Regions from separate parts of the Bordetella genomosp. 5 genome, predicted to be linked through region 2. Evidence: predicted binding sites of a transcription regulator. Region 2 holds the regulator's gene; the other holds the start of a gene.
What was found. Region 2 encodes FliA, which starts transcription of late flagellar genes. Its sites were predicted from a motif close to CTAAAGTTTNNNNNNNNNNNGCCGNTA; they were not measured.

Region 1 (4,347 bases), on a different contig from region 2:
GAAGAGGTCCTGCGCGAAGCCGGCGTGGCCGAGGCCGACATCGCCGCCCTGCTCCCGCCCGGATCCGCCCCTCAACGCTAAAGGACACGCACCGATGGATTTCGAATTCAGCCCCGACCAGCTCGCGCTGCGCGACGCGGTCAACCGGGTCTGCGCGCAGTTTCCCGATGATTACTGGCTCGAGCGCGACCGCGACGGCGGCTTTCCGCACGACTTCCACGCCGCCCTGGCGCGCGACGGCTGGCTCGGCATCGCCATGCCCGCCGACCACGGCGGCGCCGGCCTCGGCATGACCGAAGCGGCCCTGATGATGCAGACCATCGCGGCGTCCGGCGCGGGCTTCGCGGGCGCGTCTGCCGTCCATATGAACATCTTCGGCCTGAACCCGGTGGTGGTGTTCGGCAACGACGCGCAGCGCGCGCGCTGGCTCGAACCCCTGATCGCCGGCCGGGAGAAGGCCTGCTTCGCCGTGACCGAGCCCGATGCCGGCCTGGACACGACGCATCTGAAGACGCGCGCCGAGCGCGACGGCGACCACTACGTGGTGCACGGCCGCAAGATCTGGATCTCGACGGCGCAGGTGGCGCACAAGATGCTGCTGCTGGCCCGCACCACGCCGCTCGCCGACGTGGCCAAGCCGACCCAGGGGCTGTCGCTCTTTTATACCGACCTCGATCGCGAACGCGTCGAGGTGCGCGAGATCGAGAAGATGGGCCGCAAGGCGGTGGACTCCAACATGCTGTTCATCGACGGGCTGCGCATTCCCGAGCAGGACCGCGTGGGCGAGGAAGGGCGTGGCTTCGAGTACATCCTGCATGGCCTGAACCCGGAGCGCATCCTGATCGCCGCCGAGGCGGTGGGCATCGGCCAGGCCGCGCTGGCGCGGGCCGTGCAGTATGCCGGCGAGCGGGTGGTGTTCGGCAGGCCCATCGGGCAGAACCAGGGCATCCAGCACCCGCTGGCCCAGGCCTGGATGCAGCTGGAGGCGGCCAACCTGATGGTGTTCAAGGCAGCCAGCCTGTACGACGCCGGCCTGCCCTGCGGGCCCTATGCCAACACGGCCAAGTATCTGGCGGCCGAGGCCGGCCACAACGCCTGCCAGACCGCCGTCCTGACACTGGGCGGCATGGGCTACGCCAAGGAGTACCACGTGGAGCGCCTGCTGCGCGAGAGCTACATCCCGCGCATCGCGCCGGTGAGCCCGCAGCTCATCATGTGCTTCATTGCCGAGAAGGTGCTGGGCCTGCCCCGCTCGTATTGAGTCAGTGATCCTGCTCGAGCGCGGTGCAGGCCGCGCGCAGGATGCTGGCGTAGGCCGCCTGATTGGGCTCGATCCGGTAGATCGGCCCGCCCACCGAGATCGCGTAGACCTCGCCGGAGAGCCGCAGCGGCCAGGCGATGGCGCCCACGTCGGTGATCGACTCGCCCATGTTCGAATACCAGCCCCGTTCGCGCGACTGGGCCAGGTCGGCCTCGACCTGCGCCGGCGTGGTCAGCGTGAGCGGGTTGTAGCGCGTGAGCGGCGTGCGGGCGAGCAGCTCGGCGCAGGCCTCGGCCGGCAATTGGGAGATGAGCGCCTTGCCCAGCGAATTGGCGTGGATGGGCTTGAACTCGCCCGCCACCGGCGCGTAGCGGATGGTGTGCGGCGAATCCAGGACATCGAGATAAACGACCCGATGGTCGGCATCGAGCTTGGCGAACACGATGGTTTCGCGGGTAGCCTCGCGCAGGGCCACCAGGCTGGGATAGACCCGGTCCAGGACCGGATCGGCGCGGGCGATGCGCTGCGCCATGGCCAGCAGCCGCCCGGTCGGGTAGTAGCCCTGACGGCGCCCGGTTTCGTACAGATAGCCCTGGGCCGCCAGGGTGCGGATCAGGGCCAGGCAGCTCGAGACCGGCACGTCGAGCAGACGGGCCAGCTCCGTCAATGACAACGCCCGCTTCTCGCGGGCGTAGGTTTCGATGATTTCGATCACGCGCAGGGCGGTTTTGACACTCATCGTGAGGCGGTAACAGGGTTCTGGTAGGGAAGCGGGGCAAGGTCGAACCGGGGTCGAATCGACGAATTAAAGCCCTTTGTGGCCCTAAAGTTCGGTTTAAGGTTGCCGTTATGGTAGCTGAGAAACACCCTTAAAAACCGTTGCGTCCCCGAAGACGCCGATATCTCCAGCCGGGAGTGATCATGGCCGTAAGTCCTATCAGCACCGCTACGCAAATCCTGCCGTCCGTCAGCCCTGCCCCGCAGCCGGTCGACGCCGCAGCCGTGTCTCAGGCAGTCCCTCCCTCGGGTCAGGGTCAGAGTGCCAAGAACGACACCCAATCCGATGCCAATCAATCCGGCGGCAAGCTGCCGATGGAAAAGGCGCTGGACGATATCAACAACCAGCTGCGCGCCTGGTCGACCGAGCTTCAGTTCGAGATCGATCCGGATGTCCATGCCGTCGTCGTGTCCGTGCTGGACTCGGAGAGCGGCGAAGTGTTGCGAACCATCCCGTCGGAAACCGTTCTGCGCATCGCGAAAATGATCGTGAAGATGCAGGGCAATGCCGTGGAAACCACGGCCTGACGTTGCATCAGGCGCCAGGGCTGGACCTGACTGGCGCCAAAAACCTCGAAGTAGCCCGACCTTGTGCCCTTGCCCGGTCAATAGGCGGCATCAATTTTTGACAGAATCGCATTGCTAGGAAGGAGTATCACATGGCCGGAACCATCACGTCCCTGGGCTCATCGGGTTTCCCCTTACAAGAAACCCTGGATAAGCTGCAGAAGGCTGAAGAACAGCGTTTGACGCTGATCTCGAACCAGCAGTCGAGTTACCAGACCAAAATCTCGGCCTACAGCAAGCTGCAAAGCTCGATTGAAGCGGTCCAGAAAGCCGCCGCCGCGATCGGCACTGACGCCCTGAATGCCGTGAAATCGACCGTGAGCGACGACAAGTCGATCACGGTGCGTACGGCTGCCGGCGCGGTTCCTGGCTCCTACAACATCAAGGTCAACAGCCTTGCCACCGCGCAGACGCTGCAATCGTCGGCGTTCGCCAGCCGTACCGACCAGATCGGCACCGGCGGCACGATCGAGCTCAAGCTCGGCGACGGCACGACCAAGAAGCTCGAGATCGGTTCGGACACGTCGCTCAACGGCATCGTGTCGGCCATCAACAAGTCGGACTCGCTGGGCCTGAGCGCCACGGTCATCAACGATGGCAATGGCAACAACTTCCTGATGATCACCAGCAAGACCGAAGGCACGAATGCCGCGGTCGCCGAGCTCAGGGTCACCGGCAACGACGCGCTGGCCGCCAAGCTGAACTTCGACAGTGCCGACCTGGCGAATTCCAAGCTGACGGTGCAGACCGAGGCCGCCAACGCCCAGCTCGAGATCAACGGCGTGGCCGTCACGAGCCAGACCAACACCGTGGACAAGGTCGTCGACAACGTCACCTTCGTGCTGAACAAGGTGCCGGACGCCGACGTGAAGGTCACCGTGACGGCGGACAACAGCGCCGCCGCGAGCGCCGTGGACGCCTTCGTCAAGGCCTACAACGCGCTGCAGACCACGATCTCGGATCTGACCAAGTTCGACGTGGGCGCCGAAACGCAGAGCGCCCTCACCGGCGACGGCACGACGCGTTCGATCCAGAACAGCATCGCCGGCGCGCTGCGTGTGGTGGCGGGCGAAGGCACGCTGCGCACGCTGAGCGCGATCGGCCTGACGACGGACGTCAAGACCGGTCAGATCACCGTCGACAAGACCAAGCTGGACAAGGCGCTGTCGGAGAATCCCGCCGACGTGCGCCGCATCTTGAGCGGCCCCGAAGGCCTGACCGAGAAGATGAAGGACGTGACCGAGACCATTCTGGGCTCGACCGGCGCCATCAAGACCCGCACGACCGGCCTGCAGGAAACGATCGACACCCTGAAGAAGCGCTATGACGCGACCAAGGCCTCGATCGCGCTGACCATGGAAGGCTATCGCGCCCAGTTCGTCAAACTGGACGCCATGGTCGTACAGATGAACGGCACCAGCTCCTACCTGCAGCAACAGTTCGCCAACATGACGAAGTCCAACAACTAACTTTCATCAATGACATACGCCGCACGCCGCCCCACCGGATCCTCTTCCGTCCGTTCGTACAGCGATATCGGCCTGGAAACCCAGGTCATGAGCGCCCCTCCGGAGCGACTCATTACGCTGCTGTACAACGGGGCGCGCGCGGCGATCGCGCAGGCCCGCATCCATATGGAAGCGGGCCGCACGGCCGAACGCGGCCAGGCCATCTCCAAGGCCGTGCGCATCGTGGACGAAGGTCTCAAGCTGGGCCTGAACATGGAGGCCGGCGGCGAGATC
Region 2 (4,347 bases):
GCCCAGAATGGCGGGCGGCTGATCCACGGCGGCCAGCGCCTTGATCACGCCCAGCACGGCGGCCACGATACCGAAGGCCGGCAGGCCGTCGGCCATCTGCTGCAGCGCGTGCGTGGGCACTTCGCGCTCGTGGCGGAAGGTTTCGATTTCTTCGTCCATGAGCGTTTCGATTTCGAACGAGCTCATGTTGCCGCTGATCATGATGCGTAGGTAGTCGGTGATGAACTCCATGAGCTTCGGATCTTTCATGATCCGCGGATACTCATTGAACACCGGGCTGGACTGCGGATCCTCGATGTGGGATTCGATGGCCATCAGGCCTTCGCGGCGCGCCTTGTTCAGCAGCACATACAGGAGCGCCATCAGCTCCATGTAGAGGTCCTTGCTGTACGGGCCGGATTTGAAGGCGCGCGGAATGGCGCCCTTCACCAGTTTGAGCGTCTTGCGGCTGTTACCGGCCAGGAAAGCGCCCAACGCGCCACCACCGATGAGGGTCAGCTCGAACGGCTGGTAGAGTGCACCGAGGTGCCCGCCCAAGCCCATGAAGCTGCCGATCACCGCGATGATCACCACTGCATAACCGATAACAATCAACACATCAGGCCTCTGCCAACGTAGTCTAAAACTGGCGACAATGATCCCCCGAGGACCCTGTCGCAAAAACGCGGGTTACGGGGGGTTTTTTGGGGCTTTTGGCGTGTTTGGCCTTCCCTGGGGGTCAGGAAGCCTGTTCGGCGCGTGCCGGCGTACCCGCGTTGGCCCGCGCACGAGCTGCCGCGCGCGTCTTGCCCGCACGGGGTGGCGGACGGCAGATGGCGCACACGAAGTCGGTCTGCGGATCGTGCGCGTGGGCGATGAAATGCCCGCCGCACTGACGGCACGACGACAACTGCAGCATGCCGCTGTCGAAGAAGCGCACCAGCATCCAGGCCCGCGTGAAGCTCAGCACCGGCTCCGAACCGGCCGGCTGCGTGGCGTCGGTCTGGGCGTGCTCGAGATACAGACGATAGGCGTCGATCACGGCGCGCACACCCTTGCTCGAGGTCCGCGTATTGAGAAACGAGTAGACGTTGTAGAACAACGACGAGTGAATGTTCGGCAACCAGGTCATGAACCAGTCCACCGAGAACGGCAACATGCCCTTGGGTGGCGAGCAGCCCCGGATTTCGCGATACAGGCGCGCAAGCCGGTCATGGCTGAGGCTGGTCTCGGCTTCGAGTACTTGAAGCCGCGCCCCGAGTGTGATCATTGCACTGGCCAACAGAATCTCGTCGGCTTCCTGTGAAACGCTTTTTACTGGCATACCGCCTTCCTGCTGAGTGAGCGGTTGGTCAGGCCAACTCTTCGACTGGCTGTTTCGCCAGCAGAATCGTGGCATGAGCTTGTTGCAGGGCACCGCCCAGCACATCCTGGGTCAAGGCCGACAACAGGCTGTAATCGTCGAAACGGAAACGGCACAGCAGCGAGCTGGAGCTGGCAAGCTTCACCAGCTGAGCGGGCGACAGACGCATCAGAATGTCCGCGACCTCATTGCTGAAACCCAGGCGAAACATGGAGGCCGCGTAATCGTCTCTCAACATGCGTTGGGCCAGCAGCAGATACGAGAGATTCACTTCACGTATATCGGCGAGCAAGGAACTATCGGCGGTTTTCACTTTGGTACTCCGTTGACGATGTCTAGCCGGGGTGAAGAAGTCCAGATCCGCGCCCCCGAGAAACCTCACGCAGACCTGTTTTCGTCTTAATGCGAAATGTATCATTTGATCGCAATTTGCATGCAATTTAACATGCACACTGTCATTTTCTATGACTTTTATGACGAAACATTGATTTTTTTCAGACTTTCTTCGAGCTTGACAGTTACTCGTTACATCTCTTGCAGCGCCAAAATCGCAAATGCGCAAACAAACGCGCAAAAAGTTGCGTTCTTCATAGAATGAAACAGCGCCATTTGTCGACAATCTACGGGTTAGCAGGCGTAGACGACCGTCTCCGGCCATCCGAGCCGGCTAGCCTCATATGTCGCAACTATGCAACACCCATCTCACAACGAGATTCGTGAGACACCTGCAGACTGAACCTGAATGTCCAACGCAGAAGACAGCTTGGTCCAATACGCACCGCTGGTTCGCAAACTGGCGCTGCAGTTGCTGGCCCGCTTGCCGGCCAGCGTGCAATTGGACGACCTCATCCAGGCCGGCATGATCGGTCTGCTCGATGCCGTGCGGCGCTATCAGGAGAGCCCGGACGCGCAGTTCGAGACGTATGCCACCTCGCGCATCCGCGGCGCCATGCTCGACGAATTGCGCAGCCAGGACTGGCTGCCGCGCAGCGTGCGCAGCAAGAGCCGCAAGATCGAAACCGCCATCCAGCGCAAGGAGCAACAGCTCATGCGCTCGCCCACCGAGACCGAGATCGCACAGGAACTCGGCGTGCCGCTGGACGAATACCAGAGCATGCTGACCGACGCGCAAGGCCTGCAAATCGTGCATTACGAAGGCATGGGCGGCGATGACGCGGGCGATCTCGACTGGAGCGAAGGCGCGGCCAGCGAGAGCAGCGGCAACCCGCTCAACGCACTGCTGGCCACCGACCTGCGCGCCGCGCTGATCCAGGCCATCGACAAGCTGCCCGACCGCGAGAAGCTGCTGCTCTCCCTCTATTACGAGCAGGGGCTCAACCTCAAGGAAATCGGCGCGGTGCTCAACGTGACCGAGGCGCGCGTGTGCCAACTCCGCACGCAGGCGACCGCCCGGCTGCGCTCCTCGCTGAGCGAACAAGCCTGGGGCGAGCTGCCCGAACACGGCCTGCTCTCGCAGGTCATCTGACAGCGCGGTCGCTCGTGCCGGCGCATGCGCCGCGCACGAGCCCGCAGGCCCTCTCCTCGCCTATCGCATTACGCCGGTCGCGCCTTACAAGGCCGCCCTGCGCGGGCCGCCCTGCGCGGGCCGCCACGTCGTTCGCGCTTGACGGGCCGGGCTGCGCCCCGCCGGCGCGGGCCGTCAATCACCTTTTTGACGGATCGCGCCGTTGCCACGCTCTTTCGCGCGAGCAAGGGCAATGCAACAACTCGCCGAAAAGATTGCAATGCAACGCGCGAAATGACGTAACTCGCGCCTTACAAACGCGGTTTTAGAGGCTTTTAGGCCGTTGGTATTCGTTACGTTCTCGGCGAAACGGCTAAAAATCCTGGGGGAAACCCGCAGCTAAACGACCCGCGAGTCTGCAGAATGTATCGTTCCGCAACGCGAGGCGTTAGTAATATGTATCCACTGCCGACACATATAGCGCGTCCGCGCATTGCCGAATGTTACGATCCCGGCAAGCTCGGAGCGATCTTTAACCCCCTCCACAAGCGCGCATACGGCCAGTCGGACCCACCTTGCGAAGACCCGTCGCAAGGTCGCCGGAACACCGCATCGCAAGTTGCCGAATCCCCGCCATACAAATAGGCGTGCCCCCCCTGCCCGGTCGGCCTCGCAAGAAACCCCAGCCCAAAAAAAATGTGTAACAGCGAACTAAAGGCCTAAAGATTTGTTTGGCCCCGACGTTATCCAGGCAGCGGGACACTGATCGGAGCTGTAAAGACTCTGACAGTCACTGCAACTGTTGGGCGGCTCGGCTGCCCAGTTTGAAGATGCCTTTCTCTCTTGGGAGCTATTCATGGCTGCTGTTATCAATACCAACTACTTGTCGCTCGTTGCTCAGAACAACCTGAACAAGTCCCAATCGGCTCTGGGTTCCGCCATCGAGCGCCTGTCGTCGGGTCTGCGCATCAACAGCGCCAAGGACGACGCCGCTGGCCAAGCCATCGCCAACCGCTTCACCGCCAACGTCAAGGGTCTGACCCAAGCCGCTCGTAACGCCAACGACGGTATCTCGATCGCTCAAACGACCGAAGGCGCCCTGAACGAAATCAACAACAACCTGCAGCGCGTTCGCGAACTGACCGTTCAAGCCGTCAACGGCACGAACTCGAAGAGCGACCTGGAATCGATCCAGGCTGAAATCACCCAGCGTCTGGGCGAAATCACCCGCGTGTCGGAACAGACCCAATTCAACGGCGTCAAGGTTCTGGCTGACGAGCAAACCCTGACGATCCAAGTCGGCGCGAACGACAACGAAGTCATCAAGATCGACCTGAAGCAGATCAACGCTGCCACGCTCGGCCTCGGCAACCTGGACGTGACGAACGCCAAGTTCGACACCACGAAGCTGGCTGCCTCGCCCGTCACGACCGTGACGCCGGCCGGCACGACCACCTCGGTCGCCCTGAACGCCGTCGACACCAACACGGCTGGCCCGTGGGATGTGTATGTGGACGACGCTGATCCCGAGAAGCTGTAT

Region 1: a site for FliA is predicted at 2,085-2,111, ahead of CAL25_RS08360 (flagellar protein FlaG). Genes of this name have one in related genera too.

Annotation. Positions count from the first base shown of each region.
Region 1 covers NZ_NEVP01000005.1:19,286-23,632, reverse strand. Annotated here, with positions in the region: gene CAL25_RS08375 (CaiB/BaiF CoA transferase family protein) at 1-81, shown strand, start outside; gene CAL25_RS08370 (acyl-CoA dehydrogenase family protein) at 95-1,261, shown strand; gene CAL25_RS08365 (IclR family transcriptional regulator) at 1,263-2,000, opposite strand; gene CAL25_RS08360 (flagellar protein FlaG) at 2,183-2,566, shown strand; gene fliD (flagellar filament capping protein FliD) at 2,698-4,074, shown strand; gene fliS (flagellar export chaperone FliS) at 4,084-4,347, shown strand, end outside.
Region 2 covers NZ_NEVP01000004.1:553,905-558,251, reverse strand. Annotated here, with positions in the region: gene motA (flagellar motor stator protein MotA) at 1-597, opposite strand, end outside; gene flhC (flagellar transcriptional regulator FlhC) at 719-1,303, opposite strand; gene flhD (flagellar transcriptional regulator FlhD) at 1,332-1,655, opposite strand; gene CAL25_RS08075 (RNA polymerase sigma factor FliA) at 2,085-2,828, shown strand; gene CAL25_RS08070 (flagellin) at 3,664-4,347, shown strand, end outside.